One region of the Streptomyces sp. NPDC043952 genome, then DNA from elsewhere that is predicted to be linked to it. Evidence: riboswitches for the same ligand, from Rfam matches in the RefSeq annotation. Region 1 holds a riboswitch; the other holds the start of a gene.

Region 1 (9,244 bases):
GACGCCCACGGTGACATCCAACGCGGGCTGGAGGTTGTGGAGTTCGCCGCCGGCATCCCGCACCTGCTCAAGGGTGAGTTCACCGACAACGCGGGCACCGGCATCGACGTCCACTCCCTGCGCGCCCCGCTCGGAGTCGTCGCCGGGATCACTCCGTTCAACTTCCCGGCGATGATTCCCCTCTGGAAGGCCGCGCCCGCGCTGGCCTGCGGCAACGCCTTCATTCTCAAGCCTTCCGAGCGCGCCCCCTCCGTTCCGCTCCGGCTGGCGGAACTGTTCCTGGAGGCTGGTCTGCCCGCCGGCGTCCTCAACGTCGTCAACGGCGCGAGGGAATCGGTCGACACCCTCCTCGAAGACCCCCGCGTCGCCGCCCTCGGCTTCGTCGGTTCCACACCGATCGCCGCGCACGTCTACGCCACCGCCGCGGCCCACGGCAAACGTGCTCAGTGCTTCGGCGGCGCCAAGAACCACATGATCGTGATGCCGGACGCCGACCTCGACCAGGCCGTCGACGCTCTGATTGGCGCCGGGTACGGCTCGGCGGGTGAGCGCTGCATGGCCATCTCCGTGGCCGTGCCCGTGGGCGAGGACACCGCCGACGCACTGGTCGCCCGGCTGAAGGAGCGCATCGGCGCGCTGCGGATCAGCCGCAGCGACGACCCCGAGGCCGACTTCGGGCCGCTGGTCGGCAGGGACGCCGTCGAGAGGGTCCGCGACTACGTCGACCTCGGTGTCCAGGAGGGCGCCGAACTCGTCATGGACGGCCGGGACTTCGTGCTCCCCGGCCACGAGAACGGATTCTTCGCCGGGGCGTCGCTGTTCGACCGGGTCACCCCCGCCATGCGCATCTACCAGGAGGAGATCTTCGGTCCCGTCCTGTCGGTCGTGCGCGCCGCCGACTACGAGGAGGCCCTGCGCCTGCCCAGCGAGCACATCTACGGCAACGGCGTCGCGATCTTCACCCGTGACGGAGACACCGCCCGTGACTTCACCCGGCGCGTGAACACCGGCATGGTCGGCGTCAACGTGCCCATCCCGGTACCGGTCGCCTACCACACCTTCGGCGGCTGGAAGCGCTCCGGTTTCGGCGACCTGAACCAGCACGGCCCGGACGCGATCCGCTTCTACACCCGCGCCAAGACCGTCACCTCCCGCTGGCCGGCCGGGCTGCGCGAGGGCGCGAGCTTCACGATCCCCACGATGGGCTGAGTGCCGTATGACCACCACCCTGCTCACCGAGGACCAGCACGCCCTCGTCGAGACCACCCTCGACTTCGCCCAGGACCACCTGGCACCGCACGCCCTGGACTGGGACCGCGACAAGCACTTCCCCGTCGACGTACTGCGCAAGGCGGCCGGCCTCGGCCTCGGCGGCGTCTACGTCCGCGAGGAGTCCGGCGGCTCCGGCCTCACCCGCGCAGACGGCGTGCTCGTCTTCGAATCCCTGGCCTCCGGCTGCCCGTCCATCGCCGGCTACCTCTCCATCCACAACATGGTCGCCTGGATGATCGACCGCTACGGCGACGCCGCCCAGCGCGACCGGTGGCTGCCTCGCCTGTGCGCCATGGACGACCTCGCCAGCTACTGCCTGACCGAACCGGGTGCCGGCTCCGACGCCGCGGCCCTCACCACGAGGGCCGTCCGCCACGGCGACGACTACGTCCTGACCGGCGTCAAGCAGTTCATCTCCGGGGCGGGCGCCTCCCAGGTGTATGTCGTGATGGCGCGCACCGGCGGCACCGGCCCTGACGGGGTCTCAGCATTCCTCGTCGACAAGGACGACCCCAGGCTCACCTTCGGCCCGAACGAACGGAAGATGGGCTGGAACGCCCAGCCCACCCGCCAGGTCGTCCTGGACAGCGTACGGCTGCCCGCCGACCGGCTCCTCGGCCGCGAGGGCGAGGGCTTCCGCATCGCCATGAACGGCCTGAACGGCGGCCGCCTCGGCATCGCCGCCTGCTCGCTCGGCGGCGCCCGCAGCGCGCTCGACCGCAGCGTCGCGCACCTCGCCGACCGGGAGGCGTTCGGCGCACGGCTCCTCGACGCGCAGGCCCTGCGCTTCCGCCTCGCCGACATGGCGACCGAACTGGCCGCCGCCCGTGCCCTGGTCCAGCAGGCCGCGGGGGCCCTCGACCGGGGCGACCCGCAGGCACCGTACCTGTGCGCCATGGCGAAGCGGTTCGCCACCGACACCGGGTACTCGGTCGCCGACCGCGCGCTCCAGCTGCACGGGGGCTACGGCTACCTCAGCGAATACGGCATCGAGAAGATCGTCCGAGACCTGCGCGTCCACCAGATCCTGGAAGGAACCAACGAGATCATGCGCGTCATCGTGGCCCGCGGCCTGACGGAGGCGTGCGGATGACCGCCACCGACGAACCCGTCCTGTTCCGCACCACCGGCCGGGCCGCCCACATCACCCTCAACCGGCCCAAGGCCCTCAACGCCCTCAACCACGAGATGGTCCGCCGCATCGACGACGCGCTCAGCAGCTGGGAGCGCGACCCGGCCGTGGAGAGCGTGATCATCACCGGTGCCGGGGAGCGCGGCCTGTGCGCGGGCGGCGACATCCGCAGCATCCACGACGACGTCCGCGACGGTGATGGCTCCGCGTCGGCCGCGTTCTGGCGCGACGAGTACCGCCTCAACGCCCTGATCGCCCGCTACCCCAAGCCTTACGTGGCCGTCATGGACGGCATCGTCATGGGCGGCGGCGTGGGCGTCTCCGCGCACGGCAGCGTCCGGATCGTCACCGAACGATCGCGGATCGCGATGCCCGAGACCGGCATCGGCTTCGTCCCGGACGTCGGCGGCACCTACCTGCTGGCCCTCACCCCGGGCGAACTGGGCACGCACCTGGCCCTGACCGGCGCACAGATCGGTGCGAGTGACGCCCTGCTCTGCGGGCTCGCCGACCACTTCGTGCCGGCTGCGGCACTCCGGGGTTTCATCGACGACCTCGCCGAGATGCCTGTGCGGGACGCTCTCGCCCGCCATGTACAGCCGCCTCCCCAGGGCGAGTTGGCCGGCCGGCGGGAGTGGATCGACTCCTGCTATGGCACTGACACGGTCGAAGAAGTCGTCGACCGGTTGCTCGCCGACGGCGGCCGCGACGCGAAGGAAGCCGCCGAAACCCTGCTCGCCAAGTCGCCCACCGCCCTCAAGGTCACCCTCGCCGCGTTGTCCAGGGCCCGGCGCCTCGGCCAGCTGGAGCGGGTCCTCGACCAGGAGTACCGCGTCTCCTGCGCCGCTCTCCGGCATCCGGACCTGGTGGAGGGCATCCGCGCCCAGGTCATCGACAAGGACCGTGACCCACACTGGTCGCCGGCCACCTTGGTCGAGGTGACCGACGCCGACGTCGAACGCTTCTTCGCTCCGCTCGGGGAGCGCGAACTCGGACTCGCCGGGCCCGATGTGACCACGGAGGTGGCCTGGTGAGCCGTACCGTCGCATTCATCGGCCTCGGGCACATGGGCGCCCCGATGGCCGCCAACCTGGTCAAGGCGGGGCACCGTGTGCGCGGCCATGATCTCGTGCCCGAGGCCGTAAACGGTGCGGCGCGTGCGGGCGTGGAACCCGCCGAGTCGTCGGCGGACGCGGTTGCCGATGCCGACGTGGTCATCACCATGCTTACCGCGGGCCGCCATGTCCTGGATCTCTACGACACCGTGCTGCCGACCGCCCGGCCCGGCACCCTGTTCGTCGACTGCTCCACCATCGACGTCGCCGACGCCCGCACCGCCCACGAACGCGCACTCGCCGCTGGAATGCGGGCCCTGGACGCCCCGGTCTCCGGCGGAGTGGTGGGAGCCGAAGCGGCCACGCTCACCTTCATGGCCGGTGGCGGAGGGACCGAATTCGCCGAGGCACTTCCGCTGCTGGAGGCCATGGGCAAGAATGCCGTCCACTGCGGCGGTGCGGGTGCCGGGCAGGCCGCCAAGATCTGCAACAACATGATTCTCGGCGTCTCCATGATCGCTGTCAGCGAGGCGTTCGTCCTCGGCGAGAGCCTCGGCCTGTCCCACCAGGCCCTGTACGACGTGGCCTCGACGGCATCCGGCCAGTGCTGGGCCCTCAGCGTCAACTGCCCCGTCCCCGGGCCCGTCCCAGCCAGCCCGGCCAACCGGGACTACCGTCCCGGGTTCGCCGCCTCTCTGATGGCCAAGGACCTTGGGCTCGCGGCCAACGCAGTCAAAGCGGGCGGAGTGCACGCGGAACTCGGCCTGCGAGCAGCCGAGTTGTACGAATCCTATGCCGAGCGAGCCGGTGTCACGGAGGACTTCTCCGGCATCGTACGCACCATCAGGGACCAGAGCGGAGCTGAGGCATGACCACGGAACCGGCCCACGAGTACGAGACGATCCTCGTCGAGCGCAAGGGCCGTACCGCCCTGCTCACCCTCAACCGGCCCAAGGCCCTCAACGCCCTCAACCTCAAGGTCATGAACGAGGTCGTCGCGGCGACCGAGGCCCTCGACCGGGACCCGGGCTGCGGCTGCATCGTGATCACCGGGTCGGCGAAGGCGTTCGCCGCCGGCGCCGACATCAAGGAGATGCAGCCACAGGGATACATGGACATGTACCTGGCTGACTGGTTCGCCGCCTGGGACCGGCTCGGACAGCTCCGCACGCCGACAGTGGCGGCGGTCGCCGGATACGCCCTGGGCGGCGGCTGCGAGCTCGCCATGCTCTGCGACATCCTGCTCGCCGCCGACACGGCCGTCTTCGGCCAGCCCGAGATCAAGCTCGGGGTGATCCCCGGCATCGGCGGCTCCCAGCGCCTGACCCGCGCGGTCGGCAAGGCCAAGGCCATGGAACTGTGCCTGACCGGGCGCATCATGGACGCGACCGAAGCCGAGCGAGCCGGGCTGGTCTCCAGGGTGGTCCCCGCTGACGACCTGCTCGGCGAAGCCCTGGCCGTCGCCGAGACCGTCGCCGGTAGGTCGCTGCCTGTCGCGATGATGGCGAAGGAAGCGGTCGGGCGGGCCTTCGAGACCACGCTCACGGAAGGCGTCCGTTTCGAACGGCGTCTGTTCCACGCGGTGTTCGCGACCGCCGACCAGAAGGAGGGCATGGCCGCCTTCGTAGACAAGAGACCGCCGGAGTTCCGCCACCGCTGAACCGCCCGGCACCCGGCCGTCCGCCCGGCTTGAGAGGAAGATCATGCCGGGGCGGACGGGCGCGGTCTTGGCCAGGCTCGTGACTCGCGATACGGTCGGTCCGATATCGACGACGGCGAGACGGAAGCCGGTGGGACTCCGGCACGGTCGCGCCACTGTATGCGAACTATCCTTATGACGGGCGGTTCGTGAGTCAGACCCGTGGCCGTCGTCATGTGCACCACCGAGATGGGACGCGAACTCCCAGAGGAGGTTCCGCCATGGCGCAGACCGCCGCGCAGCCGACAGCCACCACTCCCGCCATCCCCGCGAAGCTGCCGCTGAAGGCGATAGCTCCCTGGGCGGTCTTCTTCGGCATCCTGATGCTGGTCCTGCTCTACTTCGTCGGCGCCGAGCAGGGCGCCACCTCGGTGTTCAACGGCACCGACGTCCACGAGTGGGTGCACGACGCCCGCCACCTGCTCGGCTTCCCCTGCCACTGACGCGAGCGGACAGCACACACCCATGAACTCCGCAACGGTCAGAAACCTCCTCGTGCGGGGCATGCTCGCCGGCCTCGTGGCCGGCGTGCTCGCCCTCGTCGTCGCCTACCTTCTCGGGGAGCCGAGCGTCGACAAGGCGATCGCCTTCGAGGACGCCCACTCTCACGAGCACGAGATGGAAGTCGTCTCCCGCTCCCTGCAGTCCACCGCCGGCCTCGCCACGGGCGTCCTCGTCTACGGGGTCGCCTTCGGCGGCATCGCCGCGCTCGCGTACTGCTTCGCACTCGGCCGCGTCGGCCGCTTCAGCCCGCGGGCGACCGCGCTGCTGCTGTCCGGCTGCGCGCTCCTCGCCGTGTATGTCGTGCCGTTCCTGAAGTACCCGGCCAACCCGCCGTCGGTGGGTGATCCGGACACCATCAGCAAGCGCACCACGCTGTACTTCCTGATGATGTTGCTCAGCGTGCTCCTGGCGATCGCCGCCACCATCCTGGGCAAGCGCCTCGCGCCCTCGTTGGGCACTTGGTGGGCGACGGTGGCCGCCGTGGCCGCGTTCGCCGTCGTGATCGGCCTGGCCTACGAGTTCCTGCCGGTCATCAACGAGGTGCCCAAGGACTTCCCGGCCGCCCTGCTGTGGCGGTTCCGGCTGTCCGCGCTGGCCATCCAGGCCACTCTATGGGCCGGATTCGGCCTGCTCTTCGGCGAACTGGCGGAACGCCTGTTGAATCCCAAGCCGGCGACGGCCGCGAGCGGCCGTGCCGTTCCGGTCGCGCGCTGACTCTTTCCGGACAACAGAGGGCCCTTCGGAACCATCCGGGGGCCCTCTGGCGTTCCCAGGACACCTAAAGCGCACGGACACGGCAACGGCACGGCAGGCATCCCGACCGGACGCACCCACTCAGCCGAAGAGCGGAGGCACCGAGTGGCCAGAACCCCCCGACCGCGCCACATCACCCTCGGGGGCCGCGAGGCGGTCGCCCTCACCCTGGAGGAGTACGACCAACTGATCGCCAGCCGCCGACAGATCGGCGGCCAGAGCGCTCGGGTACGGGTCCTCGCACAGCAGGCCAAACGCAGCGAACGGCTGCTTCACGACCTGGAGGCCCTGCTGGCGGCACGGGGAGAAGGCTGCGAGCAGCGGACCCGCACGTCGTCGACGACGTGCCTCGAAGGGCAAGCCGGTCAGAAGGACGCCGACGGTTCCTGCCTGCGTTGCGAGGTCGCGGAGCTGTTGCTCCGTCACCGGGATGCGGCGCCCTGAACGGCCGGTGACTGTGACTGGGCTGTCAATCGACATCCGGCACCGTCAGAGGGCGCCCCAGACGCAGATTCCAGCGCCCGGCCCGGCCACTCAGCTCGGTCACCGTCAGGGGTGGCACATCAAGGCGCCAGAAGGCGGCGGCGGGCATACCCAACGCTTCCGTGATCGCCGCCCGCACCACTTCCGGCTCGACCACGGCGAGCGTGCGGCCCTCGAGAGCCCGCGCTTCCTCCAGCCACCGCGCGACTTTCGCGCACAGGGCCTGCACCGACTCACCCCCGTGCGGTGCGCTGTTCGGGTCGCTGAGCCAGCGGGCCACGGTTTCCGGCTCGGCGGCGGCCACCGCGTCCAGCGTGCGGCCTCGCCACCGACCCACATCCAGCCCACTCAGCTCTGGCGACTCCGATCCGCCCAGGCCGAGCGCGGCCGCCGTCTGCCGGCAGCGCACACTCGGGGATGTGACCACACGCGCGGGCGCGAGCAGCGACCCGGCTGCCGCACGGGCACGGGCCGCTCCGATGTCGTCGATCGAGTCTCCGTCGTAGAACCGTGCCTGCCGCAGCGACGGGCTCGTGGCGGGCGAGACGAAGGCGACGCGGCTGGTCACGTGGCTCCTCCTGCGTTCGGTGTCATGGGGCGGGCGCGGGTCTCCACCGCGTACGGTACGTAGGTGCGCCTGTCCGGATCGATGGCCAGGCGCCCGCCGGTTGTCGGGCGAGCCCGCTGGGCGCAGTCGGGGCCGGGGCGCCCGTGGTGCCCCGGCCCCTCTGGTCGTGCGGGTTAGGACCCGGACAGCTCGCCGCGGACGGTGCGGGCGGCTGCGACCAGGTTCTCCAGCGAGGCGCGGGTCTCCGCCCAGCCGCGGGTCTTCAGGCCGCAGTCGGGGTTGACCCAGAGCCGTTCGGCGGGGATGGCCCTGAGGCCGGCGCGGAGCAGTTCGGCGGCCTCCTCGGCGCTGGGGACACGCGGGGAGTGAATGTCGTACACGCCGGGTCCGGCCTCGCGCGGGTAGCCGTGGACGGCGAGTTCGCGGGCGACCTGCATGTGCGAGCGGGCGGCTTCCAAGCTGATGACGTCGGCGTCGAGGTCGTCGATGGCCTGGACGATGTCGCCGAACTCGGCGTAGCACATGTGGGTGTGGATCTGGGTGTCCGGCCGCACGCCACTGGTGCTCAGCCGGAACGCCTCGGTCGCCCAGGCCAGGTAGGCCGGGCGGTCGGCGGCGTGCAGCGGCAGCGTCTCGCGCAGGGCCGGTTCGTCCACCTGGATGACGGACGTCCCCGCCGCCTCCAGGTCGTTCACCTCGTCGCGCAGGGCGAGGGCGACCTGCCGGGCCGTCTCGCCGAGGGGCTGGTCGTCGCGGACGAAGGACCAGGCAAGCATGGTGACCGGGCCCGTGAGCATGCCCTTGACCGGCCGGGAGGTGAGGGACTGGGCGTACGTCGTCCAGGGCACGGTCATCGGCTCGGGGCGGGAGATGTCACCGGCGAGGATCGGCGGGCGGACGTACCGGGTGCCGTAGGACTGGACCCAGCCGTGCTGCGTCGCCAGGTAGCCGGTGAGCTGCTCGGCGAAGTACTGCACCATGTCGTTGCGCTCGGGCTCGCCGTGCACCAGGACGTCGATGCCGGTCTTCTCCTGGAAGGAGATGACCTCCTGGATCTCGGCCTTGATGCGCTCCTCGTACCCGGCGGCGTCGATCCGGCCGGCGCGCAGGTCGGCGCGTGCGGTGCGCAGTTCGCCGGTCTGCGGGAAGGAGCCGATGGTAGTGGTCGGCAGCAGCGGCAGGCCGAGGTGCGCGCGCTGGGCGGCGGCCCGTTCGGCGTAGGGCTGGGACCGGCGGGCGTCGGCCTCGGTGACGGCGGCGGCGCGGGATCGCACGGCCGGGTCGTGGGTGATGGGGGAGCCGGCGCGGGAGGCCAGGTCGGCGCGGTTGGCGGCGAGTTCGGCGGCGATCGTGTCCGTGCCCTGGGCGAGGCCCTTGGCGAGAGTGACGACCTCGGCCGTCTTCTGCCTGGCGAAGGCGAGCCAGCGCAGGATCTGGGGCTCGATGTCGCGCTCGGCGGACGCGTCCAGGGGCACGTGGACGAGGGAGCAGGAGGCGGCCACGTCGACCCGGTCGGCCAGCCCGAGCAGGGTGCCGAGTGTGGACAGGGACTTCTCCAGGTCGTTGACCCAGACGTTGCGGCCGTTGACGACGCCGGCGACCAGGCGCTTGCCGGGCAGCCCGCCGACGGCGGCCAGAGCCTCCAGGTTTCCGGCCGCGGACTCGGTGAAGTCGATGGTGAGTCCCTCGACCGGCGCCTTGGCCAGCACCGGCAGGGCGTCACCGAGCCGGTCGAAGTACGAGGCGACTAGCAGCTTGGGTCGATCGGTGAGGGCGCC
Region 2 (18,884 bases), on a different contig from region 1:
GTGGCACCGCCGGCCAGCGCGAAGGCGCACTCGCCCCGGCGCAGCGCCTGGGCCGCGAGGTGCAGGGCCACCAGGGACGAGGAACACGCCGTGTCCACGGTGAGGGCCGGCCCTTCCAGGCCCAGGGTGTAGGCGATACGCCCCGAGGCGACGCTGCCGGCGTTGCCGAGACCCAGGTACCCCTCGACCTGCTCCGGCGTCGTCGCCAGGCGGCGGGCGTAGTCGCTGTACATCAGCCCGACGTACACCCCGGTCGCCGTGCCGCGCAGGGCGGCGGGGACGAGACCGGCGTGCTCGAAGGACTCCCAGGCCACTTCGAGCAGCAGCCGGTGCTGCGGGTCCATCGCCAGCGCCTCGCGGGGGGAGATGCCGAAGAATCCGGGGTCGAAGAGGTCCGCGCCGGAAAGGAAGCCGCCCTCGCGCACGTACGTCCGTCCGGGCCTGCCGGGGTCCGGGTCGTACAGCGCCCGGACGTCCCAGCCCCGGTCGGCGGGGAAGGGGCCGATGGCGTCCCTCCCGTCGGCGACCAGCCGCCACAGTTCCTCCGGGGAGGTCACGCCGCCGGGGTAGCGGCACGCCATCCCCACGATCACCACGGGATCGTCGTCCGGCCGGTCCGCACCCCGGTGCACGGAACCGGCACCGGCCGGCGCGGCGGCGTTCCGTTCCCCGAGGTGGGCGGCGAGCGCGGCCGCCGTGGGGAAGTCGAAGGCGACGGCCTCGGAGAGCGGCAGCCCGGTCACCGCCGACAGCCGCTCCCGCAACACCGTCGCCGTCAGCGAGTCCATGCCCAAGTCCCGCAGCGCGGTGCCCGGTTCCACCGACCGAGGCGTACACCCGAGTACGGCCGCCACCTCGCCCCGCACCAGGTCCAGCAGCTCCTCCGCCGGTGCCCGGCCCCGTCCGGCGGGCGCCGAAGTCTGCCGGCCGGGCTCCCCCGCGGGCTCCGCGCCCAGCGCCCGCGCGGGCAGGGCGGCGAGGTCCCGGCGCAGGATCTTCCCGGAGACGGTACGGGGGATCCCGGCCACCTCGAACAGCTCGACCGGCACCTTCGCAGCGGCCAGCCGCGCCCGGCAGGCCGCGAGGACGCGCCCCCGGTCCAGCCCGCCACCCGGCCCGGTGACCAGATAGCCGACCGGCACCTCGCCGAAGACCGGGTGCGGGCGCCCGGCCACGGCGGCGTCGGCCACCCCCGGAAGCCGCCGCAGCACCGCCTCCACCTCCGCAGGGTGGATGTTCACCCCGCCCCGGACGATCAGCTCGCTCGCCCGGCCGGTGACCGCCAGTTCACCGCAGGCGTCGATCCTGGCCAGGTCGCCGGTGCGGAACCAGCCGTCGCGCAGCACCTCCGCGGTGGCCTCCGGCCTGCCGTGGTAACCGGCCATGACACCGGGCCCGGCGACCCACAACTCACCCTCGCCGGCGTCCCGTCCGTCGGGGCCCCCGCCGACCCGGACGCGGGTACCGGGCAGCACCCGGCCGCACGCTCCGTCCGCCGTCGCCTCACCCGGCGCCGCCATGGTGACGGGGCCCGCCTCCGTGCTGCCGTAGTGCTCCAGATAGGGGACCCGGCAGACCGCCTCGAACAACGCGCGGAACCCGTGCCCCGCCGCGGCGCCACCGCTGACGCAGCCACGCAGCGCGGGGGCGCCGAGACCGGCGCCGTCCTCCTCGCCCCGGACCGCGTCGAGCAGCGCCGAGTAGGTGGTCGGGACCCCGCCGAGAAGCGTGAACGGGGCGCCGCTGCCGCGCAGTTCGCGGAGCACGCCCGCCACCGAGAACCGGGGCAGCAGCACCGCGCTCGCGCCCACCGCGGTCACGCCGAGGAAGCACACCACCTGACTCATCGCGTGATGGAGGGGCAACGGCCACAGCACACGGTCCCGTTCGGACAGGCCCAGGACACCGACGAGCCCTGTCGCGACCGGCGAGAGGCGGTTGCGCTGCGTGGACAGGACGCCCTTGGGCGCTCCGGAGGAGCCCGACGTGTAGAGCAGCCAGGCCACTTCGTCCAGCCCGAGATCGTCCCGGCAGGGCGTCCGCGGCTCCGCGTCCGCCAACTCCTCGTAGCGCAGCACCCCGTCCCGTACGGCGGACCGTTCCCCGTCCGCGTCCGGGCGTGAACTCCCGCCGCTGTCCTCGTCGTTGCCGCCCCCGGCGAGCACCACGGTCATCCCGGACCGGGACGACAGCGCCCGGTGCCGGGTCAGGCAGGTGTCGTCGGTGACGAGCAGCCGTGCCCCGCTGTCGTCCAGCAGGCGGGTCAGCTCGTCCTGTGAACTGCCCGGGTCCACAGGCACGCCGACGCAGCTCGCGCGGGTGACCGCGAGCAGGCTCTCGACCGTCTCGACCCGGTTGCCGAGCAGCACGGCCACCCGGTCACCGCGCTCCAGACCGAGCCCGACCAGATGACCGGCCAGCCGCGCGGTCCTGCGCTCCAGCTCGCGGTAGGTCACACGCCGGACCGGGTCCTCGAAGCAGACCTTGTCCCCGAGGCGGCGGGCATGGTCGCGGAGCAGGTCCGCCAGCGGCTTGACGACATCGACGTGCGTACCCACCGCATGACCTCCTTGAGACGACGACCCGCCGTTGAGGACGACAGCGCCGATCGACCGGTTGCGCGCCGAGGTCCACGATCGGGCGACCGCACGCGCGACCGCCCGGATCCGGGAAGAAGTCGCCCGATCGGCCTACCGGGGTGCGCCATCTCAGCTCTCCGGCCGTGGAGTTGGCCCGCGGGGCTTACCGCACCGTGGGCCGTTCGCTCACCGCACCGTGGGCGGTTCTCCGCCGGCCACCACCCGCGCGTGCTGCCCTCGCTCGCAGGGGACCAGCCGCTCGCCCAGGCCGAGTCCGCGCGCCTCGGCCAGGAAGTCCTCGACCGGGGAGCGGAAGACGGTGTAGTCGTCGTAGTGCACCGGCAGGACGTGCCGGTAGTCGAGGCGGCGGGCGAGTTCGGCGCCCTGGGCACCGTCCATGGTGACCACGAACCCGCCCGGCAGCGTCGTGCCGCCCAGATGCAGCACCGCGAGGTCTGCGCCGGGGAAGCGCCCGGCGATCTCCTCCAGACCGTCGAAGAGGAGCGTGTCCCCCGAGATGTACAGGCGCAGCCGCACCGCGCCGTCAGAGGGGCCGAACTCCAGCATGCTGCCCATCACCGGCGGCAGCAGATTCCGCAGCACGGGCCGCAGGGCGTGCCGGCCGGGCAGCGCCGTCACCCGCACCCGCGCCCCGCCCCGCCGGAAGGTGCAGCTCTCCCAGGTGCGCAGCCCCCCGGCCTGCCGGAAGCCCTGCCAGGCGCGCAGCCGGCGGGCCGCGTGCGGTGTGGTGGCGATCGGCACCGACCGGTCCAGGTGCTGCCGGGCCCTGCGGTCCCAGTGGTCGCCGTGCAGGTGCGAGAGGACCACCGCGTCCAGCCGCGGCAGCTCCCGCGGGGCCAGCGCCGGCTCCGTGAGACGGCGGCTGATCAGCCCGTACCCGAGGTACGCGGGCTCGCCGCGGTGCAGGAAGTTCGGGTCGGTCAGCAGGGTGAGGTCGCCGTAGCGCAGCAGGACGGTCGCGTTGCCGATGAAGTGCAGGTCCAGGGCGCTGTCGTCGAAGTCGGCCATGGTCCGTCCTTGCCCGACGGGAGGGGCCCGTCTGTGTCGTACGGCGGCGGGACTGCGCCGTCCTGACCCACCCGGAGTACCCGAGGCCGACGGTGTATACGCACGGGCCCCGGCCCAGGCGCGACCGATGTCGTACGCGCCACGGCCCAGGTACGACCGGTGTCGTGCGGGCCCCGGCCCAGGCGCGACCGGTGTCGTACGCGCCCCGGCCCAGGCGCGAGCGGCGCCCGGTGCGTCAGGGGTGCCCCAGGGCCGCCGGGCCGCCGCGGCCGGTGCGCGCCCGTCCGGCTCTGCCGTCGCCGCCGTACGACCCCGCGCCTCGCACCCCCCGGCACCGGCCCCCCGAGCAGCCCCCGGCCGGGCGATCAGCCCTCTCCCCGCTCCGCGGCGGTGTCGGACCGCCCGCCGGCGCCGAGCGGGCCGGTGGCGCGCAACGGCCGTCCGGCGTCCAGACGGGGCAGCTCGCGCCGGGTCACCCGCAGCACGACGGGCGGCAGAGCGGCACGGACCGCCTGGACGCAGCGCAGCCACGACGGAACGTAGACCGCGGTACGGCGGCGCTCCATCGCACGCGCCAGCCGGGCGGCGACCGCGTCGGCCGGGTGGATGGCGCGGACGGGACGCGGCATGCGCACGCGCAACTCGCGCAGGGCGGCGAACCGTTCGGCGTCGCCGATCATGTCGGTGTCCGCCCAGCCCGGATAGGCGATGCCCACGGCGACCCCCTGGTGCGCGACCTCCGCCTGGAGCGCGTGGGCGAACGCCTCCACCCCCGCCTTCGAGGCGCAGTAGGCACTCATCATGGGGGTGGCACCGAGCGCGGCCAGCGAGGCGACCTGCAAGAAGTAGCCGCGGGTCGCGACGAGGTCGGGCAGGAAGACCCGCGCCGTGTGGGCGCTGCCCGTCAGATTGACGTCGATGACGCGGCGCCACGAGGCGGGGTCGGACGTCGCGAACGGGCCGCCCTGCGCGATCCCGGCGTTCGCCACGACCACCGACGGCCGCCCGAGCCGGGCGCGCACCTCGGCCGCCGCCTCCGCCAGGGCGGTGGGGTCGGTGACGTCGACCTCGACCGCCAGGGCCGCGTTCGCGTTCGCGGTCGCCAGGGAGTCCGCCACGGCGGCCAGCCCGGCCCCCTCGTGCCCCAGGAGTGCCACGCGCGCCCCGCGCCGGGCCAGTTCGCGCGCCAGCGCGGCACCCAGCCCGCGCGCGGCTCCGGTGACCACGGCGGTACGGTCCTGGAGAGGGCCGCTCGGCATGGGGTGCCCCTCACCCCTTCCGCGGCGCCGCGTGCGACGGGTGGAGCCGGCGGGTGCGGATGTGCACCCCGTCCACCAGCCGGCCGCCCGAGTCCCGGACGGCGGACAGGCAGAAGCGGACCCACATGTTGAGCTGGATCTCCTTCGCCACCCGCAGGTACGAGTAGAGCACGTGCACCAGGCGGGTCGCGGCGCGTGCCCACAGCTCGATCTCGAACACGAGCAGGTCGCCGTCCTCGTACGCGCGGAACCGCACCTGACCGGCCTCCATGTGCCCGCGCAACGTCACCAGGTGCAGCAGACCGCGGTCGCGGTGGAGGACCCGCACCGGACCGTTCCAGGGACCCGGCATCTCCACCACCAGCTCGTCCGCGACGTCCAGACCCCCGGCACCGAGTTCACCCGAGCGGATCCCGACCACCTCCGAGGGGACGAAGTGCTCGAAGTGCCGGCAGACATGCTCCACGAGCCGGGCGGCATCGACGTCGGCCCCGGCGATACGGACCCGGAAGACACGGTGGAACAGGGGACCGCAGCCGTCCTCGGCCCGCTGCACCGCGCCGTCGACCGCCGTCGGCGGAAGCTGCGGCGGCCGGTCCCGCTCATCGCCCTCGCACTCGCCCGCACGGTACAGGGGCGTCGTCTCCCACAGATAACGCCAGGTGACCAGCATCGTGCCCAGGAGCCACCGCGCCAGCACGGTCAGGCCCCGCTGCCAGCGCTGTCCGGGCATCGAACTCCCTCATCTCATCGGATAGGCATAAATATGAATGAATAGGTGCATACCCTGGTATAGCGCTGGTGACACGGTGGTGTGACACGAGCGGACGAACCTGGAGGCGCGCATGGTGGTCCGGCTGCTGCACCGAGCGGGCGCGCGCAGCGCTCAACTGCACCTCGCCTCGCTCGGCGCGATCGGTCTGTGCGTGACGTTGTGGGTGCGCGCGAAGACCGTCGACCAGGAGCAGCGCGGAAACGCCGAACGGCGCGCGCTGTTCGTCGGCCTGTGGCCGCCGATGCTGTGGCTGATCGGCGAATCGCTGCGGGAACCGGAGTGACGACCACCGGGCGACCGGCTTTCGGACGGTTCGACGCGGTACGAGCGTGGCAGCGGCTCGCCGACGCGTCCGTCAACTACTCGGCCGACGAGGTACGCCGCCCCGCGTGGAACATCGACGTGCACCGCACCCCGCTGCCCGCCGAGCCCCCCGGCCCTCCCGCGCCCGGCGGATCCTGGACGCACGCCCGCCGCCTCGTCCGCGACTACGAGTTCTCCCCGCCGGAGATCGTCCGGGCGCTGTACGACCCGGCGGCCCCCCTCCTCGGCCGCGACATGCTGCTCGAAGCCCGCTTCCACGGCCTGCACTTCCACTGCGGCGTACGCGTCACCGAGGTCGTCGACGAGACGCGGGAGGCGACGGACCACGTGTGGGGATGGGCGTACGAGACCCTCGACGGTCACCTGGAGCGCGGCAAGGTCACCTACGAGGTGGTGAAGAACAGCCCGACCGGCGCGGTGGAGTTCCTGGTCACCTGCTATTCGCAGGGCGCGCCCACGCTCGGCCCGGTCACCGCCCTCGGCTGGCGGCTGTTCGGCCGCCGCACCCAACTGCGGTTCTACCGGCGGTGCGGCGAACGCATGCGCCGCTTCGTCGGTACGGCGCTGCGGGGCGAGCCCGCCCCGCCCCACCCGGCGACGAGAATCGGCCCCCTGGTGTACGCGCCCTCGGACGCACGCGTCCACCGCCTGGACACCCTGGCCCTCCACCGCGAGTCCCCGGCCCGCTCACCCCACCCCGGCTGACGCGCGCCGCTCCGCGGTGAGCGGCGTCCGGCTCCCCGTGCGGGAGCTCAGGAGAAGACGACGGACCGCAGGAGGAGGCGGTCGCCCGCGCCCGCGCCGGGGCGCAGGGTGTAGTAGACGTCGCCCTCGCAGTCGGCGTCGAGGAAGACGGTCGCGGTGGCGTCCGTGCGGTTCTTGGGAGCCCGGCTGGCCGACCCCGGCTCGGCACCGGGCCCTTGCAGATTGATGCACTCGCCGCTGGCGGGGTCGTTGAGGAAGCCGACGGCTTCGTACCCCTCGGCGGTGGTGTAGGAGTAGCGGAACTGGCCGGTCGCCGCCGCGGCCGGACCCGGCGCGGCCAGCAGCAGGACGAAGGCACTACAGGCGGCGCCGAGGGCCGCCGTGAGGGAGCGAGCAGACACGGGAATCTCTCTCTGTCGGATGCTGATGCGGTCAATGCCAGCGATGCCCAGAAAGCAGGCGGATAGCCGCTTTGTCCCCCGAACGGGTCGTCCCGCGCGCAGCGCCACCCCCTGCGCCGGGCCAAAGCCCCGGCCCGGCGGCACCGATCGCCACGGCGGCGCCGGAGCAGATGGGCATCGACCTGCCGCCGCGCCTCTTCGACTCCGGCCGAGGCGGCCGGCTCGGCTACGGAGGGGCCTCGGCGCGCTGGCGACCTCTGGGGTCACGACCAGCCCATCTCGGAGTAGGAGCGGTTCGCGAGGACGCCCTCGATGGCGGTGCGCGCGTAGGGAACCAGCTGTCGCGGGAGGGACTCGGGCGACCACCAGCGCCATTCCGCGCACCGGTCGGGCTCCCGTACCTCGGGGGTGCCGGACCAGGACCGGGCGCGGAAGACGAGCTGGATCCGCGGGCGTGCCGTCGGCGGGCTGAGCAGGTGGACCACGTGCACGAGCTCGACACCCGCCGGATCGATGACGAGCCCGGCCTCTTCCTCGGCCTCCCGCACCAGGCAGCCGACCGCGGCCTCCCGCTCGCAGTGCCCGGCCAGGAAGTGCCAGGTGTTGCCGGCGTACGCCGCATCGGGGTGCCGCAGCCCGAGGAGGACGCGGCCCCGCTCGTCCTGGAGGTAGAGGTGGACGCCGACGATGTGCAGCTCCGTTCCCGCCGGCGCGTCACCACGCCGTTGGTCGTCGCGGTCCCGCGGGCCGCCGCAATCAGCCTGCTCGGCGGCGTGCCCGCGGATCAGGTCGCCCAGGCCGGGACTCAGCCGCAGCCGGTCGAACTGGTCGACGGTGAACCACTGCAACAGGACGCCCTCACGCAGCTCCACGGAATCGGGGTGACCCCTCCAGCGACCTTCGTAGATCTGGACGGGCACGCTGAGTCCGTCTACTCCGGTCTCCGTCTCCAGGGCGTACGGCCTCAGCCCGGCGGGCTCCAGACCGGGCGCCTCCTCGGCGAGTTCGCGGCGCAGGGTCGCCTCCAGGCAGGCATCGCCCGGCTCGCGGCCACCGCCCAGCAGGGCGAGGGACCACGGCTCCCAGATGCCGTCCCGGTGATCGCGCAGGTGGAGCAGATACCGGCCGCGGCCGTCGTGGATCAGGGCGGAGGCGTTGACCGGCTCGGGCCGCCCGTCGAGACCTCGGGCCTCGGCGTCCAGGAGCTTGGCGCGCAGGGTCGGTGAACCGACGTCAGCGAGGGGCCGCCACTCCACGCGGAACACCTCCTCGTCCCGCGGCGAGAGCGGTGGCGGCGCGTCCGCCGCGAGGTAGAAGGCGAAACGGAAGTCGAAGTGCCGGTGCGCGGGTTCGCCCTTGGCCGGGGCGGCGTCGATGTCATGGACGTCGATGTCGACCGGCGTGCCGAGGAACTGCGGCGTCAGGCACAGATCCGCCGGGCGCAGCCCGGTCTCCTCGCACACCTCGCGCAGCGCGGCGGCCAACAGGGTCCGGTCGTCCTCCACATGACCGCCCGGCGCGAGGAGCCGGTTCGACGCCCGGTGACCGATGTGCAGCACGCGCCGGTCACGGTCGATGACCGCCGCGCTGCACGTGATGTGGGCCGGCAGCGTGGCGCGGCTCGTCGGTTCGTCGGGCCCGTCGAGGAGGGCCGGCAACCCGGCCAGGGCCTCGCGTTCGTGCGGATGCCGGGTCAGGTACGTCTCGGTGGTCGCACGGATGTGGGAGCGGGTGGGCGGCACGTCATCACCTCGGCGGAGAGCGGACAGGGCGTAGGGATCAACGACGAAGACCCCCCTGTCGAACACACGTTTTTCGGACGCGGCGGAAACCCGGTGTCAGGCGAATACGCGTTCGTGCCGGATACACCGACCCTTGCCGGAGCTGGCCGGTCGTCGAACACGGCCGTGGCCGAAACACCGACGCTGGTCATGCAGGCCGCGTACGAGCCGTACCGCGGCCTGCCGCGCCGACGGCAGGCGGCTGTCCGACGGCCGCTCAGGCCGGTCCGCTCGCGCGGCCACAGTGCGCGCTTCGGCCCAAGAAGGCCGAGATCAGGACACAGAGACAGATCGTCGCGGGACAGCCCTTAGACTCGGCGGCCGTACCAGTCATGATCACTACGGAAGGGACCACATGTTTCAGGACGCTCCGATCTACCACCAACTTGTCGCGGAGCGTGGCGATGTACCCGCGCGCGTGCGAGACGCGGCGACGAGCATACTGCGTGAACTCGACCACGTCATAGGCGCGATGGCGTTGCCCGGCCTCGCGACAAGCCCATTGCCGAGGCGACAGCCGGACGCCGCGGCGCGACCGGCGCTTCCTCCGCTGCCCAGGTCGTAGACCACGGTCGGGGGCGGGGTGTCACCGCCGCTCGAACGCCCCCTGCCCGTCGCCCCCTGTCCGCCCGGCTGCCGCCAGGCGCATCCGCGCCGTCTTCACGAGGCCGGTCGCGGCGCGGGCGGTTCCGCGGGGCTGTCGGCGGCCCAGCATGCGAACCAGGCGGCCGGCGCGCTCCGGCCCGCGATACCGGACTCCCGTACCTCCTGTTCGAGCGTGCCCAGCATCGCTCGGCCCCGCCGGAGGTCTAGTCAGGTGAGCCGAACCAGATCACCGGCGAGGCCGGGTCCAGTCCCAGCGCCCTCTCTCTTGGGCGGGGTCCGCATGCGGGGCGGGTCGGCCCATGCTTCGCTGTGGAGCATGGAGACGCGGCCGCCATGAGAGTGATCAAGCACGAGCGGGGCCGCCCGCAGTGGAACGGTGTGCGCGGCTACGCCTGGCTGCTGCCATCGCTGCTGCTCATCGGCACCGTGACGCTGGACTTCAACACCGGCGCCGAGTTCCGGATCGTCTCCTGGATCGTCCTGGTGCCCGGCCTGGCCGCCGCGGTCTGCGGGGTGGGGACCACAGCTGGTTTCGCCGTGGTGTCCCTCGTGACGTACGTCCTCGTGGACAACGCCTGGCCCCGGCAGTACGAGGCGGGCCTGCCCGACTTCGTGCTGGTCGCGCTGGGCGGTGTGCTGGCCACCCTGGTGGCGGCACTGCGGGTGCGGCAGCAGCGGCGCTTGCTGCGCATGCAGGACATCCTGGAGACCTCGGTACGGGCCGTACTGCGCCCGCTGCCCGAACGCTGGGCCGGTCTGGAGCAGGCGGGCGTGTATCTCGCCGCGGATGTCGAGGCGCAGGTCGGGGGCGACTTCTACGACATCCAGCCCAGCCCCTACGGCACCCGTGTCCTCGTCGGCGATGTGCAGGGCAAGGGACTCGGCGCGGTGGAGGCGGCGGCCGCACTGCTCGGTACCTTCCGCGAGGCCGCCTACCACGAGGACGACCTCCGGACGGTCGCCGAGCGGCTGGAGATCCGCATGCTGCGGCACCGGGTGCATACCGCCGCGATCGGCCGGGAGGACCGCGACCGGTTCGCCACGGCCGTGCTCGTCGCCTTCTCCAGGGACACACCCGGAACGGTCGATGTCGTCAACTTCGGGCACGAAGCACCGCTCGCGGTCGGGCCGCACGGGGTACGCGAACTGCCCGCGGGAGACGGGGTGCCGCTCGGCCTCGGCGATCTCATCGGCGGGCTGCCGCCGACCCACCGGGTGCCGCTCGCACAGGGGGAGACGCTGTTGCTCGTCACCGACGGGGTGACCGAGGCCCGTGACCGCAAGGGCGAGTTCTACGACCTGCACGGCGATGTCGCCGCCGCGGTCGCCGCCGATCCGGGCTGCGCCGCGCCCGGCCCCCTGGTCCGCCGGGTCCGCGACGGCGTGCTCCGGCACAGCGGGCGCCGGCTGGCCGACGACACCACGGTCTACGCGGTCCGCCGCCTCCCGGAGACGGAGGCGTGTCCGGGAACGGGCCCGCTGCCGGGAGCACGGGAGCGGGGCTTCTCGGCGAAGGAGGGGTACTTCTGAGCAGGGGACACCACCCGGACTACAGGCGTACGACGACGAGGGCGACGTCGTCCCGGCCGCCGCCGGCCACGCCGAGACGGGCCAGCACGGTGTCGGCCGGCCGCTCGGGCCCGAGGCGGCCGCACTCGGCGAGGACATCCCGCAGCCGGTTCAGACCGGTGTCGATGTCCTCCTCACGGCGCTCGATGAGCCCGTCGGTGTAGAGCACCAGCGTGTCGGCCGGCTTGTAGGAGGCTGGCCTGCGGGCGGGGCACATGCTGCGGTCGCGCGCCTGGTCCAGCAGCTCGGTCGTACTGTTGCCCTGCACCAGCACCGGGGGCGGGTGCCCGGCGTTGCTGTAGGTGATCAGCCGGCTCCGCCGGTCTCCGGTGGCCTTGACCGCGGTGGTGCCCAGCGCGTCGTCGATCGACCGGGCGTACAGCCCCAGCACCTCCAGAGCCTGCGCGGGGCGCGCCAGGGCGCGCACGGCCGCCGACAGGGCGCTGCGCAGCATGCCCATGACCGCGGCGGCCTGGAGGCCGTGCCCGATGACGTCGCCCACCGCCAGCGCCAACTGCTCTCGTGCCCGCTGCCGCCGGTGACCTGCCCCCAACCTAGGCCGTGCCCGCCCGGTCTGCGTCACCCGCCCGGCCGCCGCCGGCGGGCGCGGGGCCGCTGGGGCAAGGGATCAGCACGAGGTGTTGTAGTCCGGTTCGGGGCAGGCGGGGAGGGACCAGGGCGACCAGGTCCCGTCGGTGGAACGCGTACGGTGCCAGGGGCTGCCGTCGGTGCCCGTGACGACGATGGAGAACACCCAGCCGCCGTCGCTCACGCCCCAGATGGAGACGCCGCTCCCGGCGATGCCGCCCATGGACTGCCACCCGTGCCAACTGCCGTCGGACCGGCTCCAGTTCGTCCACACCGCCTGGTCGGTGCCGATGATGAAGATCTGCCTCGTGCCGTTCGGGAGCGCCTCGGACGCCACGGGGTAGCCGCAGTCGTAAGGCGTGCCCATGTACGTGCAGCCGGCCGCCTGGGCCGGGGCGGCGGCGACACCGAGCCCGCCCACGGCGAGGGCGGCGGCGACGAGCGCGGCCTTGATCTTGTTCATGTCCGGTTCCTTCACGTGCGTCGAGGTCCCTCACCCCCTCCAGGTCAGGGGGGCCGGGGAGCGGTCTTCGGGCCGGCGGCGTCGGAACTGCCGCGCCCTCACCGCCCTGAGGAAGTCGACCACGACGGCATCCGCCGGACCATGCGGAAGCACCGGCAGAACTGCCGTACGGCCAATTCCGCCTGCGCCCGCCGGTTGCCTCCCCGCGGCCGGCGGCGGACGGACGCTGACGCCGGGTCAGCCGGCGCGCTCGCCGGTCCAGCCGTTGGCGAGCAGGTCGAAGATCCGGCCGAGGGCGGCGTCGGGGTCGCGGGACCCGCGGACGAGAACGGGCGCCTCCAGCGCGAAGTGGGCCAGCGCCCGGCAGCCCGGATCGTCGGCGGGCAGCCCGGCGTCCTCGGCGATCGCCGCGGCCAGGACGTGCTCGTGCCGCAGCCACATCCTGCGGGCGTACTCGCGCAGCGCCGGGGTGGTGTCGACCAGGCGCAGGAAGTCGTCGAACCGGGGGTCGGCATGGACCCGCCGGGAGGTTTCGCCCAGCAGCATCTGGTGCAGGGCCCCCGGTACGGACTGCCCGGCGGGACGCTCGCGGACCGCCGCGACCAGGGCCGCCTCCCGGTCCACGTCCTGGTCGAAGACCAGCGCCTCCTTGCCGTCGGGGAAGTGCTTGAACAGCGTCGTCACGGAGACGTCGGCCGCGTCGGCGATCTCCCGCACCCCGACCTCGTCGTAGCCCCGCTCGGAGAACAGGCGCAGTGCCGCGTCGGCGAGGGCCTGGCGGGTGGCTGCCTTCTTGCGCTCTCGGCGCCCCATCTCGGTCACGCCGACACTTTACCGCGTTCATGGACCCGCTTCGAAAGTTTAGCTGTTACGCTTTTTTAGCGGTTGCACCCAGACGGGTGCTGTCGCGACGCGTTCGCGACCCGCGCCACCCGAGGAAGAGGTCCCGATGACGAACAGCACCCCCCGGATCTGCGTGATCGGCGGCGGGCCCGCCGGTCTGACCTGCGCCCGCGTCCTGCAAGGGCACGGCATCGAGGTCACCGTGTACGACGCCGACGACGCCGTGGACTCCCGCGACACCGGCGGCACGCTCGACCTGCACGCCGACTCCGGGCAGATCGCCCTTGAGGACGCCGGGCTGCTCGACGCCTTCATGGCACAGGCCCGGCCGGAGGGGCAGGCCGGCACCCGCCGCGACCACCACGGCACGGTGCTGGCGGAGTTCACCCCCGAACCCGGCGACGCGGCCGCGCCGGAGATCGACCGCGGCCGGCTGCGCCGCATGATGTACGACCACCTGCGGCCCGGCACCGTCCGCTGGGGCCACCGGCTCGTCGGCGTGACCCCGCGCGGCGACGGCGGGCACCGCCTGGAGTTCGCGGACGGCACCACCACGGAGGCCGACCTGGTGGTCGGCGCCGACGGGGCGTGGTCGAAGGTCCGCCCCCTGGTCAGCGACGCCACCCCGCAGCACCTCGGGGTCTGCTTCCTGGACGCCCGGTATGACGATGTCGATTCCCGCCACCCCGAGGTCGCCGGGATCGTCGGCGCCGGCCACATGTTCTCCAACGACAACGACGGCCGCGCGGTGATCCTCCAGCGCAACGGCGACGGCGTGGTCCGCGGCTACATCGCGTTCCGCGCGGCACCGGACTGGCACGCCGGGGCGGGCGTGGACCTCACCGACCGGGAGAGCATCCGCGCCCATCTCGTTCGGGAATTCGGGCACTGGTCGCAGGCCATGCGCGCGCTGATCGTCCGCAACGACGGCGACTACGTGCCGCGGGCCTTCTGGGCTTTGCCCGCCCCGCTCACCTGGGAACACGTCCCCGGCGTCACCCTGATCGGCGACGCGGCCCACCTGATGGCGCCCTTCGGCGGCCACGGCGCCAACCTCGCGATGCTGGACGGCGCGGAACTCGCGCACGCCGTCAGCCGCGCGGTCGGCCCCGACCCTGCCGCCACCCTGGACGAGGCGGTCGCCCGCTACGAGTCGGACATGTTCGCCCGCTCCGGAGACCTCGCCGTGAACTCGAACGAGGCCCTGGTGCAGTTCTTCACCACCACCGACGAGCCGGACCTGCCCCCGGACCCGGAGCAGGAACACCGGGACTACCTCGCCCGCGCGGAGTCCTACCGGCGGGAGCGTGCCCAGCGGGCGGGCGAACACACCGGCGCGTGAACGCCCGTCCGGCAACCGCCCGCCGGCTCCCGTAGGGCTCGCTGCTTCGCTGGTCAGGCTCCTCGCGCCCGAGAGGGCTTGCCCTTGGCGAACAGCAACGCGTCGAAGATCCCGGTCAGTTCCTTGCCGGACTCGCTCTCGCACAGCGCGAGGAACTGCCCGGTGCTGGCGCGCCCAGGTGTGGAGTATGCGGAAGAGGGCCTCGTCGCCGACGGCCCTGCGTACCTGGTGCAGGACCATGGCACCGCGTCCGTAGACGGGCGGGTCGGACACCCGTCAGCGAGGGGATGGCCGTCTACGCGGATTGGCTCTGGGAGGAGAAGCGGGGCGGCAGGAGTACCGACGAGATCTTCGAGGCCTCCCGCCCTTGTCCCGCTCCGCGATCGGCTCGCCGTTGCTCACCACGTCGTAGAAGTCGCCGTCCGCGCCCCTGGGCACGGTGACCCGGATGTCGTACATGGCCTTGTCCGAGGGGTGGTGATTGCCGGGGAACCAGGTCATGGAGCCGGTCGGCTCGCCCAGGGCGGCCGAGCCGTCGTCGGTCTCGATCCAGCCTTCGAGCCCTCCGACGTCGCCCTCGACCGCTCGCGGTCACCACCAACTCGTTTCCAGATCGGGCGGCTTGGGCCCTCGCCCCTTGCACCGTGGCGGTCCGTACCCGCAGGCCCGACAGGTCGAGGTCGAAGCGGCTCAGGTTCTGCGTGGCCCGAGCCGTGATGACCGCAGCGCCCTTCAAGTGGTTGCCGTCCGGCGTGTAGTCCAGCGTCAGTCCGCCGCAGGAGCCCAGTCGGACCGGGAGCGCGAGGCGGCCGACCGGGGCCGGTGGTCCATCGTGGTGCGAGGTCGCATCTCGTGTCTCCCGTCGGTCGATTGCGGCATGCGAGAGGTCAGAAAGCCTGAAACAAGCCATGATTTTCCCAAGGTTAGTAAAAGTTTTTCCGCCTTCGCCGAATCGCCAGGGCGTGCCCGAAAGCGGTGTCGGTCCCGCGCAAAAATGTGATCTTGGATACCTGAACGACCGTGCGGTTGTGCGGGGATGGGTGGTCGGTCCTACGGTGGGCGGGCCGTGGTGTTCGGGAAGACCGGTGACAACCCTTCGCGGGGTTCAGGCCGGAGCGGCCCTCGCCACTGTGATCGGGGAGTATCCGTCCCAGTTGTGCATGGTCACTGTCCGCCGCCCGGCGGACGGGAAGGCCGGGACGGACACGCGCACACCCGTAAGCCAGGAGACCGGCCACGGCACTTCACGAAGAGATCCACGAGGTGCTGGAGCGTGACCGTATGACCCTGCCCACAGAGTCGACCCGTTTTCGTTGGCGGCGCGAGGACACCGTCCGTACCGCCGGACTGCTGATGGTGATCGCCGCCCTGCATGCCGTCGCGTTCGGCATCCTGTTCCTGCTGGTCGTACCGGGCCACTACGAGGTCGGATCCAAGGCGTTCGGGATCGGCCTCGGCGTGACCGCGTACACGCTGGGCATGCGGCACGCCTTCGACGCCGACCACATCGCCGCGATCGACAACACCACCCGCAAGCTGATGGCCGACGGCAAGCGGCCGGTATCGGTCGGCTTCTGGTTCGCGCTCGGCCACTCCAGCGTGGTGGTCGTCATGGCGGCCCTGGTCGCGGGCGGCACACAGCTCGCCGGCACCCTGCTCGACGACAACTCCCGTACCCACCAGACCCTCGGCGTCGTCGGCACCACCGTCTCCGGGACCTTCCTCTACCTCATCGCGGCGCTCAACCTCGTGGCGCTCGCGGGCATCCTGCGGGTCTTCCGGGCGATGCGAGCGGGCACGTACGACGAGGCCGCCCTCGAACAGCACCTGGACTCGCGGGGGTTCATGAACCGGTTCCTGGGCCGCGCCACCAAGTCGATCACCCGGCCCGGCCAGATGTTCCCGCTGGGCTTCCTGTTCGGTGTCGGCTTCGACACGGCGACCGAGGTCACCCTGATGGTGATGGCGGGCAGCGGTGCCGCGGCCGGGCTTCCGTGGTACGCGATCCTGTGCCTGCCGCTGCTGTTCGCGGCGGGGATGAGCCTGTTCGACACGCTCGACGGCACCTTCATGAACTTCGCCTACCAGTGGGCGTTCTCCAACCCGGTGCGCAAGGTGTTCTACAACCTCACCATCACCGGCCTGTCCATCGCGGTCGCCTTCCTGATCGGCACCATCGAACTGGTCGGGGTGCTGCACGAGAAGCTCGATCTGAGCGACGCGGTGACCGGCTGGATCGCCGGGCTCGACCTGGACAACGTGGGGTACGTCATCGTCGGCCTGTTCGTGGTCGTCTGGGCGGCGGCGCTGGCGTACTGGCGGCTGGCCAGAGTGGAGCAGAGGTGGGCGGGCCGGCTCGGCGACGGTGGCTGACACCCGGCGGAGCGGGAGCCTCGGCCGCGGTGGGCCTCGGTGTCGCCGTTGACGGGTGCGCAGCGTCAGCCGGTACCGGTGGTCGGCGGAGCGCGCGGCCGGAACGCCCACGGCGGAGCGGCCGTTGACGGTGCGCGCGTCCGTCGCGTACAGCGGGGCGTCCGCCGGCAGGGTGACCCGCACGGAGCCATTGCGGGTCACCAGGCGCCGGCGGGCCCCCTTCGTGCCCGAGTCCTGCACGGCGACGTCACCGGGAGACGGCCGCCGTCCGCGAGGGCGGCCGTCTCGGACGCCCCTCCGCGTGCGCTGCGCGCGGCTCCGGGCAGCGGCAGCTCACCGCCGCCGTGATCACAGGCCGTCAGCGCGAGAAGCGGCAGTTGCGCGCAGCCGGCCCACGTCACGCGGCCGATACGACGTGACGTGGGCCCGGAACCCGGACGGCTCGGTCGGCTCGGTCGGCTCGGTCGGCTCCATGCAGACGTCATGCGATGCGGGTGCCCGCCGGGACCGGGTGCCGTGCACATCGCCCGGTCCCGATGAGGCCGTCGGGTGAACGTCGTCCCCTCGTACCTCGCACCCCTCTCCCGTTTCCGGCACCGGACACCGACCCGCCCGCCACCACCGGCGTTCTCGTCACCAGCGGGGGCAGGAGCAAGGCCGTGCCGGTTCTTCCATGCCCGGCGCGCACGATGCCCGGCTCGCACGGCCGGTCGGTGAGGACGGAGGGGCAGGTCTTGTTCGAGGACTTCGAGACCAGGCGGGTCGAGACGGAGGAAGCGTCGGTCTTCGTGCGCCACGGCGGAAAAGGACCGCCCGTGGTGCTGCTGCACGGCCACCCCCGGACCTCCGCGACCTGGCATCGCGTCGCCCCGCTCCTCGTCCGGAGCGGTTTCACCGTCGTCTGCCCCGACCTGCGGGGATACGGCCGCTCCAGCGGACCGGTGCCCACCGCCGACCACGCCGGATACGCCAAGCGAGCCGTCGCCGGTGACGTGGTGGAGGTGATGCGTGCCCTCGGCCACGCCCGGTTCGCGCTCGCCGGGCACGACCGCGGCGGCGCCGTCGCGCTGCGGCTCGCCCTCGATCACCCGCACGCGGTCTCGCGGGTGGCGTTCCTCGACTGCCTGCCGATCACCGAGCACCTCTCCCGCATCACGGCGACGTTCGCCACGCAGTGGTGGCACTGGTTCTTCTTCGCCCAGCCGGACATCCCCGAACGCGTCATCAACGCCGACCCGGACAGCTGGTACCGCGGCGATCCCCGGAGGATGGGACAGGAGAACTACGACGAGTGGCGCGCGGCCACGCACAACCCCGACGTGGTGCGGGCCATGCTGGAGGACTACCGGGCCGGCCTCACCATCGACCGGCGGCACGAGGAGGCCGATCGCGCCGCCGGCGCCCGTATCCACTGCCCGGCGCTGGCCCTCTGGTCCCGCCGGGACGACCTGGAGGACCTGTACGGGGACCCGGTGAAGATCTGGCGGCGATGGGCCCCGGACGTCCGCGGCCACGGCATCGACGCCGGACACCACGTGGCCGAAGAAGCCCCCGAAGCGCTCGCGTCCGCCCTCGCGAGCTTTTTCACCGGCCGGCCCTCCCCGGCGGCCTCGCGGCCGGCAGAGGGGGCGTGACCGCGGGCGGCAGGAGACCGCGCGCGGCAGGAAAAGTCACCCGCCGCACGGAGACCACCGCTCACACGAAGATCACCCGGCCACACAGACGATCACCCGGCCACACAAAGGAGGCGGCCCCCGCGGGAGCCGCCTCCTTCGTGCGCGGTCAGCGCGAGCGTCCCGTCAGCACGCGGTAGAGCAGCAGCACGATCACGGAACCCACGATCGCGGCGATCCAGGTCGAGAGGCTGAAGAAGCCGTTGATCGAGTGGACGCCGAAGATCACCTTGCCCAGCCAGCCGCCGAGCAGCCCGCCCACGATGCCGATCAGCATCGTCACCAGGCAGCCGCCCGGGTCCTTGCCGGGGGTCAGTGCCTTCGCGATGGCGCCCGCGATGAGGCCGATCAGGATCCAGGCGATGATGCCCACGAGGTTCGTTCCTTCCGTTGCGCTGCGGCGCCCCAGGGGCGGGGCTCCCACGTACTTCCGCTTATCCCGCACGGCGCGGCCTATGCAGGACCGTTTCATTGCCGGGTGCGGGGAGACTCCTCACACTGCACCCACAAGCGCGGACGTCCCGGAGAGTGGTTCCCATGCGACCTGCACCCGGATGCCGGCGGAGATCCCCGT

The links. Region 1 has a riboswitch for cobalamin ahead of AC069R_RS25690 (CbtB domain-containing protein). Riboswitches for the same ligand answer to the same signal wherever they lie in the genome.
Region 2: linked by a shared signal. The riboswitch ahead of nicT (Nickel transporter NicT) and the one ahead of AC069R_RS25690 (CbtB domain-containing protein) in region 1 are both predicted to bind cobalamin.

Annotation. Positions count from the first base shown of each region.
Region 1 is NZ_JBWKES010000027.1:62,722-71,965, reverse strand. Features, by position in the region: gene AC069R_RS25715 (CoA-acylating methylmalonate-semialdehyde dehydrogenase) at 1-1,209, shown strand, start outside; gene AC069R_RS25710 (acyl-CoA dehydrogenase family protein) at 1,217-2,365, shown strand; gene AC069R_RS25705 (enoyl-CoA hydratase/isomerase family protein) at 2,362-3,438, shown strand; gene mmsB (3-hydroxyisobutyrate dehydrogenase) at 3,435-4,331, shown strand; gene AC069R_RS25695 (enoyl-CoA hydratase) at 4,328-5,119, shown strand; cobalamin riboswitch at 5,198-5,343, shown strand; gene AC069R_RS25690 (CbtB domain-containing protein) at 5,380-5,601, shown strand; gene AC069R_RS25685 (CbtA family protein) at 5,624-6,376, shown strand; gene AC069R_RS25680 (hypothetical protein) at 6,521-6,859, shown strand; gene AC069R_RS25675 (histidine phosphatase family protein) at 6,885-7,466, opposite strand; gene metE (5-methyltetrahydropteroyltriglutamate--homocysteine S-methyltransferase) at 7,640-9,244, opposite strand, start outside.
Region 2 is NZ_JBWKES010000020.1:35,976-54,859, reverse strand. Features, by position in the region: gene AC069R_RS22710 (type I polyketide synthase) at 1-2,558, opposite strand, end outside; gene AC069R_RS22705 (MBL fold metallo-hydrolase) at 2,766-3,608, opposite strand; gene AC069R_RS22700 (SDR family oxidoreductase) at 3,974-4,867, opposite strand; gene AC069R_RS22695 (DUF1990 domain-containing protein) at 4,878-5,600, opposite strand; gene AC069R_RS22690 (hypothetical protein) at 5,713-5,925, shown strand; gene AC069R_RS22685 (DUF1990 family protein) at 5,922-6,671, shown strand; gene AC069R_RS22680 (hypothetical protein) at 6,719-7,072, opposite strand; gene AC069R_RS22675 (NUDIX domain-containing protein) at 7,336-8,814, opposite strand; gene AC069R_RS22670 (PP2C family protein-serine/threonine phosphatase) at 9,793-10,989, shown strand; gene AC069R_RS22665 (PP2C family protein-serine/threonine phosphatase) at 11,009-11,542, opposite strand; gene AC069R_RS22660 (DUF8189 domain-containing protein) at 11,657-12,079, opposite strand; gene AC069R_RS22655 (TetR/AcrR family transcriptional regulator) at 12,317-12,892, opposite strand; gene AC069R_RS22650 (FAD-dependent oxidoreductase) at 13,029-14,264, shown strand; partial or broken gene AC069R_RS22645 (hypothetical protein) at 14,622-15,174, opposite strand; cobalamin riboswitch at 15,315-15,517, shown strand; gene nicT (Nickel transporter NicT) at 15,546-16,637, shown strand; gene AC069R_RS22635 (alpha/beta fold hydrolase) at 17,372-18,271, shown strand; gene AC069R_RS22630 (GlsB/YeaQ/YmgE family stress response membrane protein) at 18,420-18,683, opposite strand.